2 regions of the Variovorax sp. Root434 genome follow, and region 1 is predicted to be linked to the other one. Evidence: riboswitches for the same ligand, from Rfam matches in the RefSeq annotation. Region 1 holds a riboswitch; the other holds the start of a gene.
The links. A riboswitch is a leader RNA that binds a small molecule or an ion and turns the genes downstream of it on or off. The one in region 1 is predicted to bind glycine.
Positions count from the first base shown of each region.

Region 1 (6,995 bases):
GGTCGCTGTTGGCGAGCGAGGGGTCGGCGCGCAGCGCTTCGTTCACTTCGGTGATCTCGCCCGACACGGGCATGAACACGTCGGCCGCGGCCTTGACCGATTCGACGACGCCGGCGACTTCGCCCTGGGCAAAGGTCTTGCCGACTTCGGGCAGGTCGACGAACACCACATCGCCCAGCGCGTCCTGCGCGTGCACGGTGATGCCGACGGTGGCCGCGCCGCCTTCGGCCGAGACCCATTCATGGTCCTTGGTGTACTTGATGCTCATGTGAAAAACTCCTCGTGGAAAAAATGATGATCGGGGTGCGTAGCCTAGCCGCGGTAGTAGCGGGTGGGCACGAAAGGCATGGTCGAGACTTCCATCGGCACCGGCTTTCCGCGCACGATGGCCTGGATGCGCGTGCCCGGCTCGGCGAAGGCGGTGGCCACGTAGCCCATGGCGATGCAGCGGTCGGCGGTGGGGCCGAGCAGGCCGCTGGTGACGAGGCCGATGTCCTGGCCTTCGAACGATTGCAGCACCGTGCCGTCGCGCACCGGAATGCGTTCGAGGGCAACGAGGCCCACGCGCTTGCGCTTCAGCGTGTCGTGGTCGGTGTGGCCTGCCGCGCCCACGGTGGATGCGGTGAGCTGCGCCAGGATCTTCGCGGCGCCCGGAAAGCCGCCTTCGCGCGCGCCGCCGGTGCGACGCACCTTCTGCATCGCCCAGTTGAGCGAGGCCTCGACCGGCGTGGTGGTGGTGTCGATGTCGTGGCCGTACAGGCAAAGGCCGGCCTCGAGCCGCAGCGAATTGCGCGCGCCCAGGCCGATGGGCTTGACCTCGGGCTGGGCCAGCAGCAGGCGGGCGAGGGCGTCGGCGTCCTTGGCGGCCACCGAGATCTCGAAGCCGTCCTCGCCGGTATAGCCGCTGCGGGTGACGAAGGCGGGAATGCCGCCGATCTGCACCGCTCCGCCCGTCATGAACACGAAGCGCTCGACGCCGGGCGACAGCCGCGCCAGCGTGGCGGCGGCCTGCGGGCCTTGCAGTGCGAGCAGGGCGTGATCGGGCAGGGGCTGCACGTCGCAGCGGGCGCCGATCTTCTGCTGGATGTGCGCGATGTCGGCCACCTTGCAGGCCCCATTCACGATCACGAAGATCGAGTCGTGGCCTTCGTTGAAGAACATCAGGTCGTCGAGGATGCCGCCCTCGTCGTTGATCAGCAGGCCGTAGCGCTGCTTGCCGGCTGGCAGGTCGATCACGTCGACGGGCATCAGGGTTTCGAAGGCGGCTGCCGCATCGGGCCCGACGAGGCGCAGCTGTCCCATGTGGGAAATGTCGAACAGGCCGGCCGCATCGCGCGTGTGCTTGTGCTCGGCCATCAGGCCGGCGGGGTATTGCACGGGCATCGAATAGCCGGCGAAAGGCACCATGCGGGCGCCGAGCTCCAGATGGAGGTCGTACAGCGGCGTCTTGAGAAGAGGGGCGTCGGAGGGAGCGGAAGAAGCAGCCACGGGGCACTCCAAAGGGGCAGTCGAAATCCATGGCTGCAACGCCATGGGCCACCCCTGCTGTCCGCTTTACCTGAGAGATTCGCCCCACGATCGGGGTTTGCTCCTTCGGTGGGCCGTTGCTTGGCAACGGCCTCTCTCCAGCAAGGAAACACCGGTGTTCACCAGTGCCTTGTCAGTCCTTTTGCCTGAGCGTTCGGGAATCCCCTGCGCCTTCGGCGGCCCCGGCATGCGGGGCTCTCTCCTGACCCGGCGAGTGTAGTGGATCGCGCAGCCCGCAGCCCCGGACTTGCCCCTCGTCCCTATCGCGACCACAGGCGCCACGCCGCGACGCCGACCGCGATCCACACAGCCACGACAAGCGCGGCGCCATACCGGCTGGTCGGCCTGGCGCCCGACTTCTGCATCCAGTCGTCGGCTTGCCGGCGGCACTCCGCGAGCACCGGCGGCGGAATCATCCGGATCGCAAGCCAGATCAGCCCCGGCAGCAGGAGAACGTCGTCCAGGTAGCCCAGGACCGGGATGAAGTCGGGAATGAGATCGATCGGGCTGAGCGCGTAGGCGACCACGAACATGCCCAGTGCCTTGGCATACCACGGGGTGGATGCATGCCTGCCCGCGAACCACAGCGTGACGCCGTCGCGCTTGACGCGCCGGGCCCAGGCGCGAAGCCGTTCGGACAGGGGCGGTTTTTCAGGGGCGGAGTTCACCTCGCGATGGTGTCACAGGCTGCGTTCGCGCCCGTGGTGCGCTCTTCAATGAACGATTTCGGCCGGCGGCAGCAGCCGGTCGATGCGCTCGCGCAGCGATTCGGCCCGCTCCACACCGGCGGTTTTCTCGATCTCGGTCAGCATCAGCGCGGCGATGGTCAGCATCGCCTCGCGGTCGCGCGCCTCGCGCAGCGCGTCGCGCATCTGCAGCGCGAACTTCGGGTCGCGCCGCACGAACATGCGCTCGCAGATGTCGAACAGGAACATGCGCGTGGTGGCCAGCGAGCGCTTGCCGTCGAAGGTGTCGGCCGAGGTGGGGAGGCGGATCGGTTCGTCGGCGGGGATCGGCGCGGGCTGGGCGGGTGCCGGTGCGCCCGCGGCTTGCAGGCCCTGCAGATAGCCCCTCTGGATCAGCGCCCGGATCGCCAACTCGGCTTCATGCCGGTCGGGGAACAGCGCGCTGAAGTCGGTCAGCGAGCGCCGGCCGTCGGCCATCAGCAGCAGGGCGCGCTCGCGCTGGCTGAGCGTGCGCTGTCCGCCCTGGAGTTCGTCGCGCGCCTTGTCGGTCTTGGTGGGAAACATGGCAGCCACAGCTTTGGGGAATCGATGGGCACAGCATCGTTGCAAGCGGTGACATCTTTATTACCCGTTTTCCTCGCAGGGCCAATGGCCGCCCCGGCCGGCCCGCGTGTCCGCCGCACGCCTGGCGCGCTGCCCGGCGTGGACCGTGCCTCGGCTACTTGGTATAGACCAGGTCCCGCAGCGCGAGCGAGATCCACGGCACGTAGGTGATCACCATCAGGCAGGCCAGGATCACCAGCACGAAGGGCACCAGGTATTTCACGATCCGATCGAGCGAGATGCGGGCCACCGTACAGGCCGCGAACAGGTTCACGCCGAAGGGCGGCGTGATCATGCCCAGCGCGAGGTTGACCACCATGATCAGCCCGAAGTGCACCGGGTCGATGCCGAAGTGCACCGCCACCGGCGCCAGGATCGGCGCGAGCACGATGATGGCCGCACTGGTCTCGATGAACATGCCGATGACGAACAGCGCCGCATTCACGCCCAGCAGGAACATCGCCGGCGACTTCAGGACTTCCTGCAGCCAGTGGCCGATGGCGTCGGGTACGCCCGCGCGCGTGATCAGGAACGCGAACAACCCCGCGTTGGCGATGATGAACATGATCACCGCCGACGACAGCACCGACTTGCGCAGGACCGCGTACAGGTCCTGCAGCTTGATCTCGCGGTAGATCAGTATGCCCACCACCAGCGCGTAGAACACCGCCACCGCCGAGGCCTCGGTCGGCGTGAAGATGCCGCCGTAGATGCCGCCCAGGATGATGACGGGCATCAGCAGCGCCCAGCCGGCCTGCCACAGCGCGCGGCCGAAGGGCATGCGGCCGTCGCCGTCGTTCTTGCCCCAGCCCTTCCACTTGCAGAATGCCCAGACGAACAGCATCAGCGCCACGCTGATGAGAATGCCGGGGCCGAAACCCGCGATGAACAGCTCGCCGATGGACACCTCGGCGCTCACGCCGTAGAGGATCATCGGGATCGAGGGCGGGATGATCACGCCCAGCTCGGCGCTGGTGGCCTGCAGCGCCGCCGCGTACGCCGTGGGGTAGCCGTGCTTGATGAGCGCCGGGATCAGGATGGCGCCGATCGCGAAGGTGGTGGCCACCGACGAGCCCGACACCGCCGCGAAGATCATGCAGGTGAGCACGCAGGTCATGGGCAGGCCGCCCTGCACGCCGCCCACGATGCTCTTGGCGAACTCGACCAGCCGGCGGGAGATGCCGCCGGTTTCCATCAGGTTGCCGGCCAGGATGAAGAACGGGATGGCCGCCAGCGGAAACTTGTTGATCGCGTTGAACATCTCCTTCACGGAGATCAGCATGTTGGCGTTGGCCACCTGGATGCCCAGGATCGACGCCAGCCCGATGGACACCGCCACCGAGATCGACAGTGCGAAGCACACCACCATCGTTGCAACCATCACGACACTCATTGCGCGGTCTCCAGTTCGAGCCGCTTGGGATCGAGAAAATTGCCGACGATGCCGAACAGGCAGAACAGCGAGCCGACCGGCAGCGCCAGGTAGGACCACATCATGGAGAGGCTCTCGAGCCCGGCCATCGATTGCACGCGCCCGCGCATCGCATAGTCCCAGCCCCACCAGAGGATGACGAGCATGAGGGCCAGCGCCGCAATGCTCACCACCGCGTCGAGCACGCGGCGCACACGCGGCGGGCTCCAGCGGTAGAGCACGTCCACGCTCACCATCGCGCCCTGGCGGAACGCCATCGGAATGCCGAGGAACACCATCCAGATGAGGCTCACGCGGATCAAGATCTCGCTCCATTCGGCCGGCTGCTCAAGCACGAAGCGGGTGATGATCTGGAACACGCCCAGGGCCGATGCAATGACCAGCATCACGCAGGCCAGGACCATCGAGACGCCGGTGGTCCAGCGCTCGATGCCGAGGAATTTTTCTTTCACTTGTAGTCGCGGATCTTGTCGAGATTCGCCTTGCCGAATTCCTTCTCGAACTGGGCGTTCACCGGTGCCAGCGCGGCAACGAACTTGGCCTTGTCGACGTTGTCGATCACGGTCATGCCCTTGGCGCGCAGGTCGGCCACGCCTTTGGCGTCGTCCTCGTCGACACGCGCGCGGTTGGCCTTGGTGCCTTCCTTGGCGGCGTCGAGGAAGGCCTGCTTGTCGGCGGCGCTGAGCTTGTCGAAGCTCGCCTTGTTCATCAGGAAGATGCAGGGCGAGTAGACGTGGCCCGTGAGCGACAGGTGCTTCTGCACCTGGTCGAACTTGGCCGAGATGATGACCGGCAGCGGGTTTTCCTGGCCGTCGACCGTGCCCTGCTGCAGCGCGGTGAACACCTCGGGGAAGGCCATCGGCGTGGTGATGATGCCGAAGCCCTTGTAGGCCGCGATGTGCACCGGGTTCTCCATCGTGCGCATCTTCAGGCCCTTGAGGTCTTCGGGGGCCTTCACGTCGCGCTTGCTGTTGGTCATGTGGCGAAAGCCGTTCTCGGCCCAGGCCAGCGCCTTGAAGCCCTTGGCGTCGAACTTGGTCAGCAGGTCCTGTCCGATGGGGCCGTCGAGCACGGCGCGCGCATGGGCCTTGTCGCGGAACAGGAAGGGCACGTCGAGGATCTTGGTCTCGGGCACGAAGTTGGGCACCGGGCCGGTCGAGGAGAAGGCCAGTTCCTGCGTGCCCAGCTGCACCGCCTCGATCGACTCGCGCTCGCCGCCCAGCGAACCGTTGTAGAAGGTCTGCACCTTGTAGCGGCCCCCCGTGCGCTTCTCGACTTCCTTGGCGAAGGTGTCGATGGCCACGCCCTGGTGGGAGTTCTGTGCCGTCGAGATGCTGATCTTCATGGTCGTCTGCGCGAAGGCGACCGAACTCAGGGCGAGCGAAAGGCAGGCGGCGGCGATGGGGCCGAATTTCATGGTGTCTCCGGGGAGTTGGGGTCAGGAGCGCGTCAGGCGCGCTTGACCTCGACTATGCAACACCGGGGAGCTTCACCGCGTCGGGATTTTCACGGACGTACTCGCGGATGACGGTCTCGAAGCTCTGGTCCGCCGACAGGCCCAGCGCCTTCGCACGCGCCGTTTCGATGCGCCCGGGCCAGGTCTTCACGATGCGCATGATCGTCGGGTCGGGCGTGCGATCGAGCAGGGCGATGGCCGCCTTGCCGGCCACACGCTCCAGCGCCGCGGCCATCTCGCCGACGGTGGTGGACAGCGACGGCAGGTTGAGCGCGGTGCGCGGACCCCACTGCGCGTCGCTCGCCTCGGCGGCGCGGATGATGCCCTCGATGGTGCGCGCCGGTGACGCGATGGCGACAGGCGTCGAATCGGGCACGGGGCAGGCCGCGCGCAGGCCGGCCAGCGGCTCGCGGATCATGCCGCTGAAGAAGCCCGAGGCCGCGCCGTTGGGCTTGCCCGGGCGCACGCTCACCGTCATGAGCCGCACGCTGCGCCCGCGCACGAAGCCCTTGCGCGTGAAGTCGGCCACCAGCTGTTCGCCGATGAATTTCTGGATGCCGTAGCTGGTCTGCGGCGTGGGCAGCGTGTGGTCTTCGATGACCTTCGGCAGCGGCTGCTCAGGCGAGTCGCCGAACACCGCGAGCGAGCTGGCGAACACCAGCACCGGCTTCGTGCCGAGCGCACGCACCCGTTCGAGCAACGCGTGCGTGGCTGCGAAGTTGCTGCGCATGCCGAGGTCGAAGTCGGCCTCGCACTCGCCGCTCACGGCTGCGGCCAGGTGGAAGATGGCATCGGCTTCGCGCCAGACGGTCGCGTCTGCACTGGGCGAGAGTTGCGCGTTGAGATCGCCCGTCACGGTGGCGATGCGCGCATCGGACGCGAGGTCGGCGGGCGCGCCCACGCGGTCGACCAGCGTGATGCGCTCGATCGGCCGGGCCGGCGTGCCCGCTAGCGAAAGGCTGCCTTGCTTCAGCAGCGTGCGGGCGAGGCGAGCGCCCAGAAAACCGGCGCCGCCGGTAATGACGATGTGCATGGGTTTTGTCTCCTGTGAGCCGCCAGAATACGCGACGCTCCGGCAACACGAAGCGCAGCGGGGAGCGGAAATGAAAAAGCCCTCCGAAGAGGGCTCGCCGACAAGGCAAGGAGGCCTTACATCCCCACGTAGTTCGGCCCGCCGCCGCCCTCAGGCGTGACCCACACGATGTTCTGCGTCGGGTCCTTGATGTCGCAGGTCTTGCAGTGCACGCAGTTCTGCGCATTGATCTGCAGGCGCTGCTTGCCGTCCTCGGTG
Region 1 covers NZ_LMEK01000012.1:77,326-84,320, forward strand. Annotated here, with positions in the region: gene gcvH (glycine cleavage system protein GcvH) at 1-268, opposite strand, end outside; gene gcvT (glycine cleavage system aminomethyltransferase GcvT) at 313-1,488, opposite strand; glycine riboswitch at 1,536-1,639, opposite strand; glycine riboswitch at 1,652-1,742, opposite strand; gene ASD05_RS10965 (YkvA family protein) at 1,788-2,195, opposite strand; gene ASD05_RS10970 (hypothetical protein) at 2,241-2,777, opposite strand; gene ASD05_RS10975 (TRAP transporter large permease) at 2,932-4,209, opposite strand; gene ASD05_RS10980 (TRAP transporter small permease) at 4,206-4,700, opposite strand; gene ASD05_RS10985 (TRAP transporter substrate-binding protein) at 4,697-5,665, opposite strand; gene denD (D-erythronate dehydrogenase) at 5,718-6,737, opposite strand; gene ASD05_RS10995 (electron transfer flavoprotein-ubiquinone oxidoreductase) at 6,854-6,995, opposite strand, start outside.

Region 2 (6,995 bases), on a different contig from region 1:
CGTCAACGTGGTCGGCACGACCAACCTGCTAAGCGCGTTGACCCAGCTGCCAGTGCGTCCGAATCGCGTGCTCCTTGCCAGCAGTGCAAACATCTACGGCAATACCACCCACTCGCCCATCGACGAGACGCAGACGCCAGCGCCTGCCAATCATTACGGCATGAGCAAGCTGGCCATGGAATACATGGCGCGCACGTATGCCGATCGGTTGAACCTGGTGATTACCCGTCCGTTCAACTACACCGGTCCAGGTCAGGACGTCAATTTCCTGATCCCGAAGCTCGCGATGCATTTCGCGGCACGTGAGCACTCCATTGCGCTGGGCAACCTGGACGTGGAACGCGAGTTCAACGATGTGCAGATGGTTTGCGATGCCTATCTGCAGTTGCTTTCATACGGCGAGCCCGGGGAAACGTACAACATCTGTTCAGGGCAGCCTTATGCGCTCCGATTCGTCATCGACACCTTTGTGCGCCTGACGGGACACTCCCCCCGCATCGAAATCAATCCCGCATTTGTACGGGAGAACGAAGTGCGCCGACTGTGCGGCAATGCAACGAAGCTCCAGGCACTTGTTGCAAAGCAGGGCATCCAGTTGTACACACCGTCGCTCGACGAAACCTTGCGGCGGATGCTCAAGGCGGCCGATGGCAACAAGGCTACTTGAACTCCGATCCACCATAGGGTTACCAACAACGCGAAACAGCTCACTCCATTTGTGGATGGCAGTTTGGGCTTTTCGCCTCTGTTCCAAACTGAGGCTGTTGCCGAATCAAATAGAGATCACCCGCCGTCTTCTGCTCGCCGAGCCATGCTGCCTGCGGCCAACAGCCTTTTGCATGGCAGCATCTAGGTGGCAGGGGTCACCATTTGGCGACCTTGCGTTTGAGCTGCGCCTTCCCTTTCAAAAGCCAAAGGGCTCCTTCAAAAAAAGAAACGGCTGCTAGCGCAGCAGCAAAAAACCCTCTCTACGAGCAGATTCGATCAGACCAGTGTTCCATCGAGATCGACCGCAATAACTCTTTGCTTCGAACCCGCAAGCTCCAACATACTTACGGGAACAAATCGCCTTCGTCCAGCGAAGACCCGACTGCATCTTTGGCGGAAAGCTGCGGCGGCGCGCCGGTATCAGGCCACGCGATGCTCAGTGCGGCATCATTCCACGCAATGCAGCGCTCGTAGGCGGGTGCGTAGTAATCTGTGGTCTTGTAGAGAAATTCAGCGCTCTCGCTCAGCACCAGGAAAGCATGCGCAAAACCTTCGGGCACCCATAACTGCTTGTGGTTTTCATCGGTTAGCTCCACGCCTACCCATTTGCCGAACGTTGGCGACGACTTTCGAATGTCCACCGCCACGTCGAACACAGAGCCTCGAACAACGCGCACCAGTTTCCCTTGCGGTTGCTGGATCTGATAGTGCAGCCCGCGCAGCACACCCTTCACAGATCGCGAGTGATTGTCCTGAACGAAGTCGACATGCTTGCCTACGGCTTCGTCGAAAGCCTTCTGATTAAAGCTCTCAAAAAAGAAACCGCGCGCATCGCCGAACACTTTGGGTTCGATCACCAGCACATCGGGAATGGCGGTGGGCGTTGCTTTCACGATCGCACCTCGTCGATCAACAGGTGTTTGAGGTATTTGCCATAGCCACTTTTCTCGAGCGGCGTGGCGAGCTTTTCGAGCTGCTCGGTGGAGATGAATCCATTGCGCCACGAAATCTCTTCGGGACACGCGATCTTCAATCCCTGCCGGTGCTCCAATGTCGCGATGAACTGCCCTGCTTCCAGCAGGCTGTCATGCGTACCCGTGTCCAGCCACGCATAACCGCGCTGCATGATCTGAACGTTCAACTGATCGAGATTGAGGTAAGCCTGATTGACGGCTGTGATCTCCAGCTCGCCGCGCGCGCTGGGCTTCACGGCCTTGGCGATATCGACGACCTGGTTGTCGTAGAAGTACAACCCGGTTACCGCATAACTGCTCTTCGGCTTCAGCGGCTTTTCCTCGATGCTGCTGGCTCTGCCCTCGGCGTCGAACGCGACCACGCCGTAGCGCTCAGGATCATGCACGTGGTAGGCGAACACGGTGGCGCCCGACTGCTTCGCATCCGCATCAGCGAGCAGGTGCGCAAAGTCGTGCCCATAGAAGAGGTTGTCCCCAAGCACCAGCGCACTCGGGTCATTGCCCACGAACTTGTCGCCAATGATGAACGCCTGCGCCAGCCCATCCGGGCTGGCCTGCACCGCATACTGCAGATTGATCCCCCACTGGCTCCCATCCCCCAGCAACTGCTGGAACCGCGGCGTGTCCTGCGGCGTGCTGATGATCAGAATGTCGCGCATTCCGCCGAGCATCAGTGTGCTCAGCGGGTAGTAGATCATCGGCTTGTCGTACACCGGCAGGAGCTGCTTGCTCATGGCCAATGTGGCCGGATGCAGGCGGGTGCCCGAACCGCCGGCCAGGATGATGCCTTTGCGTTGCGTCGTCGTGGTCATGTACTTTTTCTCGTAAAGATTCAAAGGATCTCGCGCAGCATGCGCGCAACGCCTTCCTGCCAGGGCGGCAGGCGCAGGCCGAAGGTGGTCTGCAGCTTGGAGGTGTCGAGCCGGGAGTTGTGCGGGCGCTTCGCCGGAGTCGGGAAGGCGCTGGTGGGCACCGCCTCGACGGCCTGCGGGCCGGCCTTGAGTTCAACGCCGGCCTGCTGCGCCAGTTCGAGCACGAAACGCGCATAGCCGTGCCACGTCGTCTCGCCACCGGCAATCGCGTGATAGAGACCCGCCTTCGCCGGATCCTGCAGCGTGGCTCGAATGGCGTGTGCCGTCACGTCGGCCAGCAGCTCGGCCCCGGTCGGCGCGCCGAACTGGTCGTCGATGACGGTCAGCTTCTCGCGCTCCTTCGCCAGCCGCAGCATGGTCTTGGCGAAGTTGCCGCCGCGCGCCGCATATACCCAGCTCGTGCGAAAGATCAGATGGTTTGGGCAGTTCTGCGCCACCAGTTGCTCGCCTTCGAGCTTGGTCTGTCCGTACACGCTGAGCGGGCCGGTCGCGTCGCCTTCTTTCCAGGGCTTGGTGCCGCTGCCGTCGAAGACGTAGTCGGTCGAGTAGTGCACCATCAACGCTCCGATCTGGCGGGCCGCCTCGGCCAACACGCCAGGCGAGGTTGCGTTGAGCTTGCGCGCGAAATCGGGCTCGCTCTCGGCCTTGTCGACCGCCGTGTGCGCCGCGGCATTGACGATCACGTCGGGGCGAACCTTCAGCACCGTCTCGGCCAGTTGCTCGGGGCGGCTGAAGTCGGCGTTGAAATCGGTGCTGTCGAAGTCGAGCGCGACCAGTTCACCCAGCGGCGCAAGGCTGCGCTGCAGTTCCCAGCCGACCTGCCCGCCTTTTCCAAGCAGCAGCAGCTTCATGCCGCGACCTTCGCGTCGTACTGCTTTTCGACCCACTCGCGGTAGGCGCCGCTTTGCACGTTGCGCACCCACTCGCTGTTCGCGAGGTACCACTCCACGGTCTTGCGGATGCCGGTGTCGAAGGTTTCGGCGGGCTTCCAGCCGAGTTCGCGCTCGAGCTTGCGCGCGTCGATGGCGTAGCGGCGGTCATGACCCGGACGGTCCGTGACGTAGGTGATCTGCTCCTTGTACGGCTTGCCATCCGCGCGCGGTCGCAGCTCGTCGAGCAGCGCACACACGGTGTCGACGATCTCGATGTTGGGCTTCTCGTTCCAGCCGCCGACGTTGTAGGTCTCGCCCAGCTTGCCGGCCTCGAGCACACGGCGGATGGCGCTGCAGTGATCCTTCACGTAGAGCCAGTCGCGCACCTGCATGCCGTCGCCGTACACGGGCAGGTTCTTGCCGGCCAGCGCGTTGACGATCATCAGCGGGATCAGCTTCTCGGGGAAGTGGAACGGGCCATAGTTGTTCGAGCAGTTGGTGGTGACCACCGGCAGGCCGTAGGTGTGGTGCCAGGCGCGCACGAGGTGGTCGCTGGCGGCCTTGCTGGCCGAATACGGGCTGTTGGGCTCGTACTTGTTTTCTTCGGTGAAGGCCGGATCGGTCTTGGAGAGCGAGCCGTAGACCTCGTCGGTCGACACGTGCAGGAAGCGTAAGGCGGCTTTCTGGTCGGCCGGCAGTGCGCTCCAGAAGCCGCGCACGGATTCGAGCAGGCGGAAGGTGCCGAGCACGTTGGTCTGCACGAAGTCTTCGGGGCCGTGGATGGAACGGTCCACATGCGATTCGGCCGCAAAGTTCACCACGGCGCGGGGCTTGTGTTCGGCCAGCAAACGGTCGAGCAGCGCGCTGTCGCCGATGTCGCCCTGCACGAAGATGTGCTTCGGGTTGTCCTTGAGCGATGCGAGCGTCTCGAGATTGCCTGCGTAGGTCAGCTTGTCGAGGTTCACGACCGGCTCGTCGCTGTTGGCGATCCAGTCGAGTACGAAATTGGCGCCGATGAAGCCGGCGCCGCCGGTTACCAGGATCATGGGGTCCCCTGAATGTTTGTGAGAAGTTCGGTGCGGCAGATTAACAAATGATTATCCCATCGCTCATATGGGCAAAAGTCACAGGTCGGTAGTCGCACGAACCTCGCCTACAATCGCCCCACTGCAGGAGAGCGGGCCACCCCGGTGGCCCTACCGAAGGCGCAAACTCCCATAAACGCTCAGGTCGGCCCGAACAAGGGGTCTGTACTGCACCAACTGAAACGCCGTCTGGAGAGCCGCCACGCCATGTGGCGCACCGAAGGAGCAAACCCTCTGCGGGCGCAGCGGGTGAATCTCTCAGGTACCGAGGACAGGGGGAGCGGCAACTTGGACGGCGGTCGTCCGGTTGCTTGCTATTGATTCAATAGCACACCACACCCGCCATTCAAGCGTTGCAACCTCAAAGGTACTTGAAATGCGTGTGATCGTTCTTGGCGCCGGCCTGCTCGGCGTGACCTCGGCTTACTACCTCCAGCAACTCGGCCACGAAGTGACCGTGATCGACCGGCAGGCCACCCCGGCCGCCGAAACCAGCTTCGCCAACGGCGGGCAGATCTCGGTCAGCCATGCCGAACCCTGGGCCAATCCCAGCGCGCCGCTGAAGGTGCTGCAGTGGCTGGGCAAGGAAGACGCCCCGCTGCTCTTCCGCATCCGCGCCGACATGCGCCAGTGGCTCTGGGGCCTGCAGTTCCTGCGCGAATGCACCCCGGCACGCACGCGGCACAACATCGAGCAGATCGTGCGTCTTGGTACATACAGCCGCTCGATGTTGCAACAGTTGCGCCGCGACACCGGCCTGAACTATGACCAGCGCACACAGGGCATCCTGCACTTCTACACGACGCAGAAAGAGTTCGACGGCGCCCTCGCGCCCGCCGAGCAGATGCGCGCCCTGGGCTGCGAGCGCCAGGTCATCTCGGCCGACGAAGCCGTGAAGATCGAGCCCGCCCTCGCCCACATCCGCCCTCAGCTGGCTGGCGCCACCTACACGGCCGAGGACGAGTCCGGTGACGCCAATCGCTTCGCGCGCGAGCTGGTCGGCCTGGCCGCCGCGGCCGGCGTGAAGTTCCTCATGAGCCACACGGTGACCGCCTTGCGCGAAGCCGGCGGCAGCATCGACCACGTCGAGGCCACCGACAACGAAGGCCGCTTCCAGCGCATCCGCGGCGACGCCTTCGTGCTGGCGATGGGCTCCCTGAGCCCGCTGTACGCCGCGCCGCTGGGCATCAGCCTGCCGATCTATCCCGCCAAGGGCTACTCGGTGACGCTGCCCGTGAAGGACGCCTCGAAGGCGCACCAGGTCTCGCTGACGGACGACGAATTCAAGCTCGTGTTCTCGCGCTACACGTCCGAGTCGGGCGACCGCCTGCGCATCGCCGGCACGGCCGAGCTCAACGGCTACGACCGCGACCTGAACCGGGTTCGCTGCGAAGCCATCGTGCGCCGCGTGGAAGAGCTGTTCCCCGGCGCCGGCGACACCACGCAGGCGCAGTTCTGGACCGGCCTGCGTCCCGCGACGCCGAGCAACGTGCCGCTGATCGGCAAGACGAAGCTGCCGAACCTGTTCCTCAACACGGGCCACGGCACGCTCGGCTGGACGCACGCCTGCGGTTCGGGCAAGTCGATCGCGCGCATCGTGAGCGGATTGGCGCCGGAGGTCGATTTCGCGTTCACCGGCATGCCCACGCCCGCGCCGCGCGCGCTGCAGCCGGCCTGATCGCCGTCAGTCGTTGCTGGCGAACACCGTCAGCACGCCGGTGTAGCCATACAGATGGTGGCGAGCGATCTCGCCCGCCGCGAAGAACCCCACCAGCGGCACGTCGCCCAGCGCGTGCCGCACGATCTGCAGTTCCGCCCCCGGCGCACCGAAGTGCGGACCGCCGCGCCCGGAACAGCTGACGTACACCGCCCCCGCGATGCGCCGCGCCGGATGCGGCGCCGCCTCGGCCTCGCCCGCCGCCACGGCGCGCGCGGTGGCCAGCGTCTGCTCTTCGGGCTCCAGTTCCTCGCGGATTTCGGCGCAGATGCGCATCAGGTCGGCACGCGCGGCCTGCGCATTGCGGCGGCAGAAGCTCAGCCGCATGCCGGCTTCGGCCACGTCGGCGATCGCGATGCCGCGGCGCGTCGGGTCCAGTCCGATGATGTGGCGCACCAGCACGTCGGCGCCCAGGTCCCCGGTGCGGCGGATGCCGTCGCTGCCCGCATAAGCCAGGCCGACCAGCGTGTTGCGCACCGCATCGATGGCCTCCTGCGGCCGCTCGAGCGACACCTGCAGGTCGGCCAGCAGCACGTCGAGCGCCGGCTCGCCGTCGAGCTTCAGCAGCAGGTTGCCGTCGGCTTCGGTGATCTCGCGCTCGCGCGCTGCCCCCGATCGCAGTGGCTGGCAGCCCTGCGTGACGCGCGACACCAGCCGCACGCCCTCGCCGAACACCACGCCCGACAAGCCACCCGAGAACACCCCGCCCGCAGCCCCGTGCCCGCGGATGTTGCCGTTGCCGCCAACCGCGAACTGCAGCGCGCTGC
Region 2 covers NZ_LMEK01000025.1:653,339-660,333, forward strand. Annotated here, with positions in the region: gene ASD05_RS23740 (NAD-dependent epimerase/dehydratase family protein) at 1-667, shown strand, start outside; gene rfbC (dTDP-4-dehydrorhamnose 3,5-epimerase) at 1,053-1,601, opposite strand; gene rfbA (glucose-1-phosphate thymidylyltransferase RfbA) at 1,598-2,494, opposite strand; gene rfbD (dTDP-4-dehydrorhamnose reductase) at 2,515-3,405, opposite strand; gene rfbB (dTDP-glucose 4,6-dehydratase) at 3,402-4,472, opposite strand; glycine riboswitch at 4,587-4,683, shown strand; glycine riboswitch at 4,691-4,796, shown strand; gene ASD05_RS23765 (D-amino acid dehydrogenase) at 4,888-6,189, shown strand; gene ASD05_RS23770 (FIST C-terminal domain-containing protein) at 6,196-6,995, opposite strand, start outside.
Region 2: another riboswitch for glycine. It lies ahead of ASD05_RS23765 (D-amino acid dehydrogenase); the one in region 1 lies ahead of gcvT (glycine cleavage system aminomethyltransferase GcvT).